Regions from separate parts of the Cellvibrio sp. 25HG11W-0 genome, predicted to be linked through region 2. Evidence: predicted binding sites of a transcription regulator. Region 2 holds the regulator's gene; each other region holds the start of a gene.
What was found. The regulator sigma-54, encoded in region 2, starts transcription at its own class of promoters, with help from an activator protein. The targets are predictions, from matches to a motif close to TGGCACANNNNTTGCNNT.
Positions count from the first base shown of each region.

Region 1 (4,817 bases), 1.8 Mb from region 2:
TGGTGATTGTGGGGCCAGGACTGATTGTGGGGCTGGTGGTGAGTATGTTTCAAGCGGCGACGCAAATTAACGAACAGACCTTGAGCTTTTTACCTCGTCTCATAGTCACTATTGCAACCCTGATGATGACAGGCCCTTGGCTGCTGACTAAATTTATGGATTTATTTAATCGGCTTTATTCCAGTGTGCCGAGTTTAATTGGGTGATGTGAAAACGCGTATTCTTACCCTCTGTTTTTTGGTCAAATGATATTGCTATGCAAGAGCTGATTATTTCGGAAGAGCAACTAATGCAATTTATCGGTCAATATATTTGGCCGCTCTTGCGTATTGGCGCCTTTTATTCGGCTGTACCCATAATTGGTGCGCGCACAGTGCCTGCGCGAATTAGAATTATACTGACTCTTTTTACGACCATCATACTGGTGCCTGTACTACCTGCTGCTCCGATTATTTCGTTTGTATCAATACAGGGTTTTATAATTGTTATACAGGAAGTTCTGATAGGTTTCGCCTTAGGCTTTGCAATGCAAATTGTATTGCATGTGTTTGTGTTGGCGGGGCAATTTGTTGCGTTAAAAATAGGTTTGGGCTTTGCATCGATGAATGATCCATCAAGCGGTGTGAGCGTAACTATTTTGTCACAATTTTATTTGTTGCTTTCAACGCTATTGTTTTTGAGTATTAACGGCCATTTGGTGATGTTGCAGCTTATCATCAATAGTTTTACCAGCTTTCCTATTGCTGCTGGCGGCATGGGGCCTGTGCAGTTTTTTGCAATAGTGGAGATGGGGTCTTGGATGTTCAATGCCGGCTTGGTAATAGCCCTGCCGTTATTTACGTCGCTTTTAATTGTGAATATGTCATTTGGCGTTATGAGTAGGTCTGCGCCTCAGCTCAATGTTTTTACCGTGGGTTTCCCGATTACACTCATATTTGGTTTTATTCTCATGTGGTTTTCCTTGGCAAATTTCCTCCCAGTATTTTTCTTGATTATAGATGAGGGTATGGGGACTTTGCGTATTCTGGCGGAGGTTCCTTAGTGGCAGAAGAAGAGGATAGCAGCCAGGAAAAGACGGAAGAGGCCAGTTCCCGAAAGATTGAGAAGGCGCGCGAAGAAGGGCAGGTGCCCCGATCGCGCGACCTTACTACTACGGCTGTGTTATTGCTTGCTGCTATAGGTCTTTATGCATTTGCCGGTTTTATGGGCGAAAAAATTATAGGTATTACCCGCGTTAGTTTTATTTTAACGCGCGAAGCGATTTATGATCCCAGTACCATGATTAGCTTGCTTGCTCGGGGGATTTACGATGGTCTTATGAGCATGGCACCGCTTATGACGCTGTTGATCATTGCTTCTATTGTTGGCCCTATTGCCTTGGGCGGCTGGAACTTTAGTGGCAAGGCCGTTGAGCCGAAGTTGAGCCGTATGGACCCGATGGCTGGACTAAAGCGCATGTTTTCGGTGAAATCACTAATTGAGTTGTTTAAGTCTATTGGTAAGGTGCTAGTGATTTTATTGGCCACTGTGTGGCTGTTAAAGTATTTTGCGCAGGACATGTTTCGGTTGGTGGATGAGTCAATTCACAGCTCTATAGTGCATTCGTTAGATATTTCGTTGCTGGCTACTATAGCGCTGGCCGCCACGACGATTGTGATTGCCGCTATAGATGTGCCGATTCAGCTCTATGAATACAATAAGAAATTGAAAATGTCGCGTCAGGATCAGAAGGACGAATCCAAAGACACTGACGGCAAGCCGGAAGTTAAAGGGCGAATTCGTCAGTTACAACGGGAAATTGCGCAGCGGCGCATGATGTCAAATGTTCCCGAGGCGGATGTTATTATTACCAATCCCACGCACTTCTCCGTTGCGCTACGCTACGATCCCGAAACTATGGCAACACCCGTCATGCTGGCAAAAGGGGGCGATCACACAGCCCTGAAAATCCGTGAAATTGCCAAGGCACACAACATTGAAATTATTGAGTCACCCGTGTTGGCGCGGGCGATTTTTTATACTACGGATATTGACGATGAAATTCCGGCGGGTCTTTATTTAGCCATAGCACAGGTGCTAGCTTATGTATTTCAACTTCGACTTTATCGCAAAGGGCGCGGTGAGCGCCCCAAGTATCCACGCAATGTAAAAGTCCCTTCAGATATGCGCTTTAATACTTCGGGAAAACCTGAATAAATTCGAAGTGGATTATTGGGGTGAGGTTGTTCTTAGGTCTTTTAGTGGTTGTCAGATTACATAAGCACTCATATACCCCCGCATTCCACATTTTCGAAACAATAGTAAAACTATTTGATAAAAACTATTTGATAAAAACTATTTGATAGTAGGTACGCTTCTTGCGATAGCTCTTAAAAGAGCAATTAACCGTCAAGAAACCGTACCCTATGGCCTTACCTACTTTTAGTCAGCTCAATAGTTTTGATGGCAAGTCAGCCTTTAATTCCCTGCGTGGTTTAGGGCGTGGCAATATCGGCATTCCCCTTTTACTTATGATGCTGTTGGCAATGATTATATTGCCGATTCCAGCGTTGTTACTGGATGCTTTCTTTACCTTCAATATTGCGCTTTCATTGGTTGTGCTCTTGGTGAGCGTCTATGCCATGCGCCCTCTCGATTTTGCCGCGTTCCCCACTATTTTGTTGATCGCAACTCTCTTGCGTCTTGGCTTGAATGTGGCATCAACCCGTGTGGTTTTACTTGAGGGCCATGAAGGTGGCGATGCTGCCGGTAAGGTAATTGAGGCTTTTGGTAATGTAGTGATCGGCGGCAATTTTGCGGTGGGCATAGTGGTGTTTATCATTTTGATGATCATTAACTTTGTCGTGGTTACCAAGGGTGCTGGGCGTATTTCTGAGGTGAGCGCGCGCTTTACCTTGGATGCCATGCCGGGCAAACAAATGGCGATTGATGCAGACTTGAATGCCGGTTTAATCGACCAAGATCAGGCGCGTACTCGTCGCCAAGAAGTGTCTTCGGAAGCAGATTTTTATGGGGCGATGGACGGTGCCAGCAAGTTCGTTCGCGGCGATGCTGTAGCCGGCATCATGATTATGTTTATCAATGTGTTTGGCGGTTTGGGTATAGGCATGATGCAGCATGATCTGACGGCTGCGGATGCTTTTCAAAAGTACACGCTGCTCACCATTGGTGATGGTTTGGTTGCGCAGATTCCTTCGCTTTTATTATCAGTAGCTTCAGCGATATTGGTAACACGTGTTAATACCTCTGAAGATATGGGCGCACAAGTTGTCAGCCAGTTATTTACGTCCCCAAAAGCGCTTGGTGTGGCGGCGATAATGTTGGTCATTATGGGGTCTGTGCCTGGTATGCCCCATGTAGCTTTTCTTGGTTTGGGCATCATTTGCGCCGCCTTGGCCTACTACATTCATTGGAAAAAACAGCAGCCAGCTCTTGTGGAGGAGGGTGGTTATACGCCCTCGGCAGGGCGAACATCAAATGAGACTAGCGCCCCTGTCGGTCAGGCGAGTCTTGCACCGCAACGTACAGCGCCTGCGCTACCAGCAGGTGCGCCTGAGTCGCCCGAGCTGGGGTGGGACGATGTACAACCAGTGGATGTGATTGGTTTGGAGGTTGGCTACCGCTTAATTCCGATGGTTGATCGACATCAAGGGGGGGAGTTGCTGGGGCGCATTAAGGGCGTCCGTAAAAAGCTTTCGCAAGAAATGGGATTTCTTATACCTTCGGTACACATTCGCGACAATTTGGATTTGATGCCGACTGGTTATCGCATCAGTCTCATGGGTGTGACTATGGCTGAAGCTGATGTTTATCCTGATCGAGATTTAGCAATTAATCCCGGCCAAGTATTCGGCACGCTCGAAGGTCTCAAGACCAAAGACCCTGCTTTTGGTTTGGATGCGATTTGGATTAGCGCCAACCAAAAAGAACAGGCCCAAACTCTCGGCTACACGGTTGTTGATCCTAGTACCGTAGTGGCAACCCATCTCAATCAAATATTGCAACAGCATACTTTTGAGTTGCTTGGTCACGAAGACGTGCAGCAGCTGTTGGATCTATTGGCTAAAAGTTCTCCCAAGCTCGCTGAAGAGTTGGTGCCAAATACGCTTAATTTGAATGTGTTGTTAAAGGTTCTGCAGAACCTATTGCGGGAACGCGTGGCTATTCGAGATATTCGCTCCATCGCCGAGGCCTTGGCGGGAAATACTGCAAAGAGTCAAGATCCCGCCGCTTTAACCGCCTTAGCGCGGGTCGCCTTGGCGAGGCAAATGGTGCAAAACATTATAGGTAGAGAGTCTGAGCTCTCTGTTATCACCCTTGAGCCAAGTTTGGAACAGTTATTGCTGGGTAGTGTTCAGCAGGCACAAAAATCTGGCGCTGATGACAGCGCCTTCATTGAGCCGGGGTTGGCTGATCGCTTGCAACAATCCTTAATCAGGACCGCACAAAAGCAAGAGGCATCAGGTAAACCCTTAGTGTTATTAGTTGCTGCACCGCTACGTGTAATGATGGCGCGCTTCGTCCGCCATAGTGTTCCCGATATGTGGGTCTTGGCTTACAACGAGATACCCGATAACAAACAAATCAGTATTGATGCGACTGTCGGTGCTGATAAATAACCATCCATCATCGTGCTGCGCTGGTTAGTAATTGTGAGTTTTTACTCTAGGAGATTGATATGCAGGTTAAACGTTTTGTCGCTGCTGATATGCGTCGAGCCCTCGAACTGGTTCGCCAATCGCTCGGGCCTGATGCCATTATTCTCTCCAGTAATCGTATTCCAGAAGGCGTGGAGTTGCTCACAACTATGGGCACGG
Region 1 covers NZ_CM174230.1:2,084,660-2,089,476, forward strand. The annotation lists gene fliQ (flagellar biosynthesis protein FliQ) at 1-206, shown strand, start outside; gene fliR (flagellar biosynthetic protein FliR) at 257-1,042, shown strand; gene flhB (flagellar biosynthesis protein FlhB) at 1,042-2,196, shown strand; gene flhA (flagellar biosynthesis protein FlhA) at 2,406-4,619, shown strand; gene flhF (flagellar biosynthesis GTPase FlhF) at 4,679-4,817, shown strand, end outside.
Region 1: flhA (flagellar biosynthesis protein FlhA) is a predicted target of sigma-54. The motif match lies at 2,347-2,364, and genes of this name have one in related genera.

Region 2 (4,817 bases):
AACCTACGGCGATGGTGATATAGCTGCGATTGTTGGCTTGGTAGCGCGGCAGCCAGCGCTCAAGGTAGCGCTCTATGTCCTCGCGCATTTCGGTAACGGTGACCTGCTCTTCGAGGAACTCAATCACGGCTTGATCTTTACCCGTTAGCGGCCTTAAGTCGGAGCGCCAATGGGGGTTGGGCAGGCAGCGCGCATCGAACACGAGATCGGCATTGACCGGTAAGCCATGTTTGAATCCGAAAGATTCAAAGAGTATGGCCATAGTCGATTCAGCGCGGCCAACGATGCGTTCTTTGACCAGATCGCGCAGTTCGTGAAGGTTGAGGTGGCTGGTGTCTATGACTTGGTCAGCGGCGTCGCGAATGGGTTCTAACAACTGCTGTTCGGCACTAATTGCCTCTGCGAGACTGGTGTGTGTGTCACTCAGCGGGTGTTTGCGGCGAGTTTCGCTAAAGCGTTGAATCAGTACTGCAGGTTGTGAATCTAAAAAGAGTGTGCGAAAGGGAAGGTGTGCTTCTTTTAAGGTGCTGATCATTTCGGGGAAAATGTCGAGATCCTGCCAAGCATTGCGCACATCAATTCCAATAGCAAAACGTTGGCTATCGTCTTTGTGGATTTGAATTTGGGCAACGAGTGCAGGTAGCAGGCTTACAGGCAGGTTATCGATACAGTTAAAGCCCACATCCTCCAATACATGGAGTGCGGTACTTTTGCCGGAGCCAGATAAACCGCTCACTATTACAAGATGCATAGGGCTGTCCTTTTTAAAACTTCTTTTAAGACCGCTTTGGCGCTGTTTTAAATCAACCAAGTTACCGGAAAGAGTAAAGCGGCTGCTCGATGTAGGTTTGTGAATTAAGCAATTGCTGCTTGGTAGAGCGATTCGTCATCAGTCGCTGCACGCAGTTTTTGGCGATAATCCGCATCATTGAGTGCGCCCGCTAAGGCCGCTAAATTTTGCAGATGTTCGTCGTGTGCGTCTTCCGGCACCAACATAGCAAAGAGTATATCGACGGGTTGTGAATCTATGGCGTCGAAATCTATGGGTTCTACGAGGGTGATGAGCGCCCCGAGCGTGGTTGTGCATTTATCCACGCGGCAATGAGGTATGGCAATGCCGTGGCCTATACCTGTAGAGCCTAGGCGTTCGCGTGCCACAAGGCGGCGAAAAAGGTCGTCTGCATCAATGCTGGGAACGTCTTCGGCAATGGCATTGGCAAGTAATTCCAATGCGCGTTTTTTACTGCCGCCTTCGAGCCCGCAGAGAGTGCGGTTGGGACTGATGATGGATTGAATTTGCATAACATTGACGATGTGTGAACATCTCTCAGCAGGGATGGTTGCCCATCGGGGTTGGTACAAAACTGTTTTTGGGCCGCCCTAAATGCCGATTGTGTGGCGCTTAGGGCAGCTGGGCAACCGGCTAGCGGTGGCTGCGCATCTTTTCTTTGTGCTTAATTAACTGGCGATCAAGCTTGTCGGCCAATGCATCTATGGCAGCATAGAGATCTTCATGGGTGGCGTCGGCAAATATATCTTTGCCACTCACATGCATGGTCGCTTCTGCTTTTTGAATTAATTTATCCACCGAGAGAATAACCTGGGTGCTGGTAATGCGGTCATGGTGATGGCTAAGGCGCTCTATTTTGCTGGTGACGTAGTCTCTGAGCGCTTCGGTAACTTCCAGATGATGACCACTGATGTTTATTTGCATAGATACTTCCTCTAGGTAGACACAAAAGTGTTGTGCGAGCACAACCGCGCAAACATCCTTGATAAATTTGATCCAATCAAAATCAGTTTAAGACAGTTGAAATATACTGCCTTCGTTAAAGTATTTTCCGTTCGTTTGACGGTGGAATATTGAGTGACTCGCGATACTTGGCGATGGTGCGACGCGCTACTTGAATGCCTTGCTCGGCTAATAAGTCGGTAATTTTGCTGTCGCTTAGGGGTTTCTTTTGGTTTTCTGCGCTCACCAGTTTTTTAATGATCGCACGGATTGCCGTTGAAGAGCATTCGCCGCCGCTGTCAGTACTGACATGACTGGAGAAAAAGTATTTAAGTTCAAATATGCCCTGGGGGGTGTGCATGTATTTCTGTGTGGTTACGCGCGAAATGGTTGATTCGTGCATTTCTACAATTTCGGCAATGTCGTGTAATACCAGAGGCTTCATGGCTTCGGGGCCGTAATCGAGAAAGCCGCGTTGTTTTTCGACAATACAGCTGGCGACTTTGAGCAGGGTTTCATTGCGGCTTTGCAGGCTTTTCAAAAACCAGCGGGCCTCTTGCAGGTTATCTTTTAAAAATGTGTTGTCGGTGCTGGAGTCGGCACGCTTCACCATGGACGCATAGCCGGAGTTAATGCGTAGGCGCGGTGCTATATCGGGGTTGAGTTCTACTACCCAGCGCCCTTCGCGCTTATCGACAAATACATCGGGCACCACATATTCCGTGTCGCCGCTTTCAATGATATCGCCGGGGCGGGGGTTTAGGCCTTGGATAAGGCTGACTGCAATACTCAAATCCGCTTCTTTGAGCTTGGTGCGACGCATTAATTGGCGGTAATCGCGGCTGCCTAGCAGCGGCAGGTATAGCTTGGCAATCAGCTTGGCAGATTCTAGCAGTGGGGTTTTAGGGTCATATTGCTGCAGTTGTACCAGCAGGCATTCCGCGAGGTTTTGGCTGCAGACACCACAGGGGTCAAACTGTTGGAGGCGATGTTGCACGGCGACCACTTCGTCTAACTCAAGGTCGGTAAAGTCTTGCAGTAGGCCTTCGTAAATATCCTCAATGGTAATGGAGAGCATACCGCTCGGCTCTACCGCATCGATAATGGCCATAGCGACTATGCGGTCCGTATCTGACATGGGGGTCAGATTGAGCTGCCACATCAAGTGATCGTAAAGGGAGTCGGTAGCGGCGCGACGGCTTTCAAAATCATTGTCGTCGTTATCGTAGTTGCTGGAGGCGCTGGAGCTGGATGATTGATATACATCATCCCAGCTGGTGTCGACAGGGAGATCACTGGGAATGGATTCGTTCCATTCGCTAGCGCTCTCGCTAAAGGTGTCGCCCTCGCCAAAACCGTCGCCATCGCCGTAGAGATCGTTGTCGGGGGTGCTTTCGCTAAAGCTGTCTGCGCCTGCATCGGTAGAGCTGTAGGTATCGGTTAGCTTGTCGTTGAGGGAGAACTCATCATCGCTGCTGTTTTTTGTCTCGGTAGCAATTTCTTGCTTGCGGTCATAATCGGCACTGTCTTGCTCGCCCGTAGCTTGACCGCTATCTGAGCCTTCGAAGCCTTCTTCGACCTCTAGCATGGGGTTAGATTCTAGCGCCTCTTGAATCTCTTGTTGCAGATCTAGAGTGGAGAGTTGCAGCAGGCGAATGGCCTGTTGCAGCTGCGGAGTCATGGTCAGTTGTTGACCGAGTTTTAGCTGGAGAGATTGCTTCATTATGAGAACGACAAACCCTTAACGCAGGATGAAAACGAACATCGGATAGGTAGAGTTTAGACAGGGTTTGGCTTGCAAGCAATAAGGCTAAGCAATCTTTATGCCTAGAGTGCATTTTTTGATCATTGTCAAGTGGGAGTTTGCGGTGTTAAGTACAGTTAATTTGGGGTTAGCAATGAATGCGGGGCTTAGCTGAGTTGCCGAAAAAACACTCAGCTGGCCGCTATATAAGATTGGCTGATGTTATAGCCTGAAATTTTCGCCCAAATAGACTGCGCGCACTTGGCTGTTGTTTAACACGGTTTCGGGTGTGCCCTCGGCGATGATGCGGCCTTCGCTCACGATGTAGGCGGTCTCGCAGATGTCGAGGGTTTCGCGCACGTTGTGGTCGGTGATGAGTACGCCAATACCGCGATCCTTGAGGTGGCGAACAATTTCTTTAATATCGTTTACCGAAATAGGGTCGACCCCGGCAAAGGGTTCATCGAGCAAAATAAATTTGGGGTCTGTAGCGAGTGCGCGCGCGATTTCTACGCGGCGGCGTTCACCACCCGAGAGCGCCATGCCGAGGCTGTCGCGAATATGGGTGATGTGAAATTCTGCCAGCAGTGACTCGAGCTTGGCGAGACGCTGTTTGCGGTTCAGGTCGCTGCGGGTTTCGAGAATCGCCATGATGTTGTCGGCGACAGTCAGCTTGCGAAAGATTGAGGCTTCTTGCGGTAAATAGCCGATGCCTGCGCGCGCGCGGCCGTGAATGGGCAGGTGCGTAATATCTTGGTCATCGATATGGACGCTGCCCATATCGGCGGGTACTAGCCCGGCGATCATGTAGAAACAGGTGGTTTTCCCCGCACCGTTTGGGCCGAGCAGGCCGACGATACTACCGCTGTTGACGGTGATAGATACATCTATAACCACTTTTCGTTTTTTGTAGCTTTTTGCGAGGTTTCGGGCAAACAGGCTGGCCATAGCAATTAGTTTTTCACGTCAGATTTTGGTGGGATTACAATTTCAATGCGCTGATTATTGCCGCCTTTGGTGTTGCCGGCAGCTTTCATAACTTCTTTTACGAGATCGTAATCAATCGTTGGGCCGCTCATGACCGCGCCATCTTGTTCGAGCGAGGCGTTTTCTACCAGCAGCAGATGTTCTTTGTTAGGCGTGTAGGTAATGCTATTGGCTGATGCGGTAATCACGCCTTGAGCGGCTTCAGGCTGCTGTTGGAAGCGCGCTGGCATGCCAGTGGCGAGCATTTTTTTTACGGAGCTATCAGGATTGGTTTGGATAATTATTTTGTCGGCGGTGATTACTAGCGAGCCCTGCTGAATTTGCACGGCGCCAGTATAGGTGGCGATCCCGTTC
Region 2 covers NZ_CM174230.1:3,842,011-3,846,827, reverse strand. The annotation lists gene rapZ (RNase adapter RapZ) at 1-751, opposite strand, end outside; gene ptsN (PTS IIA-like nitrogen regulatory protein PtsN) at 856-1,302, opposite strand; gene hpf (ribosome hibernation-promoting factor, HPF/YfiA family) at 1,424-1,714, opposite strand; gene AC0KUT_RS16055 (RNA polymerase factor sigma-54) at 1,830-3,455, opposite strand; gene lptB (LPS export ABC transporter ATP-binding protein) at 3,699-4,424, opposite strand; gene lptA (lipopolysaccharide transport periplasmic protein LptA) at 4,430-4,817, opposite strand, start outside.

Region 3 (4,817 bases), 1.7 Mb from region 2:
CCGCCAAAATACTTTCCGGTGCTGAATATTCAGCCGTGCCCAACAGCGTATCACGCACTATGGGCGAACTGATCTCGGCAATACCTTTTACCAAACAGGATCCAAAATCAATGATTTTAATTTCGCCATTGCGGTCCACCATGATATTGGCAGGGCGCAAATCTTGGTGCAGGGTTTCACGTCTATGCAACTGGCGCAGGCCTTTACAAATCTGCTCCATCAAATACACAACGTCTTGTACCGAGGGCGCAGGATGCTCCTTAATCCACTGGCTAAGAGTGATTCCCTCGACATATTCCATTAGATAGTAGAGACAGGTTTTTGGCTTATGCTGACCAACAATTTTTACCACGTGACTCGAATGAATCCGGCTGCCAATCCAGCTCTCCAAAATAAACCGCTCAAGGTATGCAGGATCATCGGCAAAGTTTAACGAAGGGGTTTTCATACAGTAGCGCTGATCCGTTTCCAAGTCGCGCACCACATAAACTTGGCTGCGACTGCTCGCATGCAACTCTTTTTCAATGCTATATCCATCCAACACCATGCCGGGGCGCAGGTGTGGAGGGAAGGCAAGTTTGGATAATTGCTGGCAGGCGTCGTCTACATTTTGCGCGGGCATGGAATCCACGCGCAACAGCTGGCAGCTGATATTGTCGTTACTGTTATTGGCAAGCGCTTGCGCTACAAAATGCTGGCACAGCTCGTCGAGATTATCCGTCGCTTGATTTAATTGCGATTCCAATTGTGTGCTGCTAATAAAATCGTGCAAGCCATCGGTGCTAAGCAAATAGATATCGCCCGCCGCCAAGTCCAGTGTTTTGCAATCGACATCGAGCGAAACATCCAAACCCATGGCGCGCACTAAGTAGGATTGCTCATCGCTAATAATGGTGCGGTGATCGCGGGTGAGCTGCTCTAGCTTGCCTGCACGCAAGCGATAGATACGCGAGTCGCCCACATGAAAAATGTACGCGCGATGGGATTTAAAAATAATACTGCTAAAGGTGCTAACGTAACCTTTTTTGGCTTCGTTAAATTCGCGCCCGCGCGCGTAGAGCCAGCGGTTGAGTGCAATCAATACCTGCGAGGTGGATTTTTTTACCGTCCAGGTATCGGGCGTTGAAAAATAATCCACCAAAAAATTGCGCACACAGGTTTCGCTCGCCTCCTTGCCCGCTTCTGCTGCACTCACACCATCGGCGATCACCGCACAGGCGCCTTTGGTGTCAAGCAACATACCTTCAGGCACACGAATACCTATGGCATCTTCATTAACGCTCTTAATACCCGCCGAAGAGCACTGGCCGAGAGTGAATGTAAGTTTGCTCTGCAGGTGCCATTCCGTCATGTGTTGCCTTTTATAGGTAGCGAGCTTGTTATTACAGTCGCGAATAAATTAATGCACATCAACCATTTGTACAGTGCCATCGGGCAGCACTTCAAACATAGCGCTCTTAGGTTCATCCAACCACATGGCAGCAGCAGCCACTACGCCTATAGCTGCCGCAATAGTTAAAAAGAACGTAGATGTGCTCACAAATGAAAATACCGTAAGAAACAAAACTGCACCAATATTGCCGTAAGCGCCCACTATGCCCGCAATTTGCCCTGTAAGGCTGCGACGAATTAAGGGGACTACGGCAAACACACAACCCGCGGCCGAACCCAAAAAGAGTGAGCAGAGCATCATGGCTGCAACAGCAAGCCCTATAGGCCAGCTTGCGCCAATGGTCGACAAGAGTAAAAAGCCGAGTGCTGCACCGGAGAGCAATAACACCAGCGAACGCTTGCGTCCAAATTTATCGCTAATCCAACCACCGGAAGGACAAGAGAGAATATCAACAGCCGCAAAGCAGGCACCAAACAACCCCGCCAAGGCAACGGGCACCGCAAAGGTGCTTTGGAAAAACATCGGCAACATAGACACTACCGCCAGCTCAGCGCCAAAGGTGACGGCGTAGGCGAGGCTGAGAATGAGCACTTGCTTGAATTTGTATTGCTGTGATTTATCAACGGGCTTGGCTAACATCTGGCGATTGAGCGAAAATATTTTTGCGCTTTGCAGTAAAAAAATAATCGCTAGCACCACACAAATACTGGTGTGTGCCATCGCAGAGATCAGCCCTAAAAGCGACACCTTCCAACTCAAGAGCGCAAGTGCGCCATACATAGGAATGTTCACCGCCAAGTACATGATCAAATCGCCCTTAGAAGTCACCTCTAAACCGCCCGATTTATTGGGGCGAAAATAGGTGGAGCCTGCAGGGGTATCGGTTACCGAGAAGTAATAAACAAATGCGTAGATCAACGCAATGCAACCGGTAATCCCCGTGGCATAGCGCCAGCCATCATCGCCGCCGAACATTACCGCTAAGGTCGGCAAGGTAATGGCCGCCGCCGCTGAGCCTATATTGCCCAAACCTTTATAGATGCCTTCCGCCAAACCCATTTGGCGCGCGGGAAACCATTCGCTGATCATGCGAATGCCAATCACAAAACCCGCACCGGCAAAACCCAACAGAAAACGCGCCAGTGCCAGCATCTCAAAACTTTGCGCGAGGGCGAAAAAGAAACAGAAAGCACTGGTGATGATTAGCAGCAGCGAATAAATTTTGCGTGGGCCAAAGACATCCACCAACATGCCCACCACTATGCGCGCAGGAATGGTGAGCGCCACATTGAGAATCAACAGTGTTTTAACCTGTTGATCCGTCAAACCAAAGCTCACTTGAATAGCCATCAATAATGGTGCGTGGTTAAACCACACCAAAAAGGTAATGAAAAATGCCATCCAGGTGAGATGCAAAATTTTTGTTTTGCCGATAAAGGATAGAAAATGTAGATCCGCACCAGTCTTGCTCATCAATCACTCCAGAATGTTTTAATCTGAAGCACAGAGAGCAATTTCTAAGCCAAATAATAATTTTTTAAACTTTTGATCAAAAAAAAGATGCACCAGCATAAAACTAGCACGGATTTTTTTACTTTTTGCACAACAATGAATCATATGACACACGCAAAAATCACAAAATGATTCAGCGAATAACACATCAAACGCACAGTTTTACAGCACTCAGTGCGTTAAAAACTCTAGTGTTCACCAAAAACCATGAAAATTCGCCAATTTCACTCTAGCCGATCTAGGCATCAATCCAAAAGTGCCAACGCTCTATTGAAAAATCTAAACATTGGATACAGCGCACCTAAGCGCGCAATAATTTGCACCACCAAAATACACGCTGCACATTTTTAGCATTTGTTTGGCGCACAGCGCGCACCATTGCGTGCACCACAGACAGTCATATTCACGCCTTTTACCCGTTTAAGGGTGCATAAAACGTATTGGCATAGTGGTTGCTATTACCTTTACAGCGTGAGGCGAAAGCCCAATCGCACCACCAAGCATTCTTTGCAACTCACTGCCCGGACTATTTGTTATGAGCTCCCATAAAATAAACTTGCTGGATTTTTCTAATCCCTCTATACGCACACTGCACATTACCTGGTTTGCGTTTTTCTTATCCTTTGTGGTGTGGTTTAGTCATGCGCCGTTGAAGCCATTAATTATTGAAGCCTTTAACATGACCGAGGCGCAGTGGAAGGCGCTGCTGATATTGAACGTTGCGCTCACGATTCCCGCGCGTATTGCTATTGGTATTTTGGTGGATAAATACGGCCCACGTATTACTTACTCCAGTCTGCTATTTGTGTCAGGCTTATTGTGTCTTGGCTTTGCTACCGCACAAACTTACGAACAGCTTGCACTCTTTCGCTTTTTACTCGGTTTTGTCGGCGCCGGTTTTGTCATCGGGATTCGCTTAGTAGGCGAGTGGTTCCCTGCGCGTCAAGTAGGTTTGGCAGAAGGCATTTACGGTGGCTGGGGTAACTTTGGTTCGGCCGCAGCTGCTTTCCTCCTACCCTTTTTGGCCATATCAGTGTTTGGCGGCATCGGCGGCTGGCGTTATGCGATTGCCTGCACCGGTATCATCGCCATGATTTACTCGCTGTTTTTCTACTGGCGCGCGCGCAACACCCCAAAAGGCTCTACCTATTTCAAACCTAAAAAATCGGGCGGCCTAGAAGTCAGCAGCAAACGCGATTTCTGGATTTATATTGCCATGAACATTCCTATGTATGCCATTCTTGCGGTACTCGCATGGAAATTGTCGCCCACCAATATCGGCTTGCTGAGCGCAACCACCACCAATTTACTCTACGGTTTTCTAGTCGTACTGTTTGTGTTTCAATTCAGCCAAATTTATCGTGTTAACAAAGACATGCTGAGAAATGGCGCGCCTGAGCACGACAAATACAAATTCAAACAAGTCGCCATTCTCAACTGGTCTTACTTCGTTACCTTCGGCTCTGAATTAGCCGTGGTGTCTATGTTGCCCGCGTTCTTTTTAGAAACCTTTACCCAACTGACGCTGGTGCAAGCCGGTATGCTCGGCTCGGCGTTCGCCTTTATGAACTTAGTTGCGCGCCCCGGTGGCGGTTGGATTAGCGATCGTTTTGGTCGCCGTAAAACCATGTCTATCTTTATCGCAGGCTTGGCTATTGGCTACATGGTAATGTCGCAAATTACCGGCACCTGGCCTGTTGTCGGCGCAGTTATCGCGGTTATGTGCTGCTCGTTCTTCGTGCAGGGTGGTGAAGGTGCGGTATTTGCAATGGTGCCACTGATTAAGCGTCGCATGACTGGACAAATTGCGGGTATGGCAGGCGCTTACGGCAATGTGGGCGGCGTAACCTTCTTAACGATTTACAGCTTTGTGGATACCACAGCGTTCTTTATGTTGATCTCCGCCTGTGCC
Region 3 covers NZ_CM174230.1:644,459-649,275, reverse strand. The annotation lists gene AC0KUT_RS02875 (bifunctional protein-serine/threonine kinase/phosphatase) at 1-1,351, opposite strand, end outside; gene AC0KUT_RS02870 (MFS transporter) at 1,400-2,866, opposite strand; gene AC0KUT_RS02865 (NarK family nitrate/nitrite MFS transporter) at 3,441-4,817, shown strand, end outside.
Region 3: AC0KUT_RS02865 (NarK family nitrate/nitrite MFS transporter) is a predicted target of sigma-54. The motif match lies at 3,347-3,364, and genes of this name have one in related genera.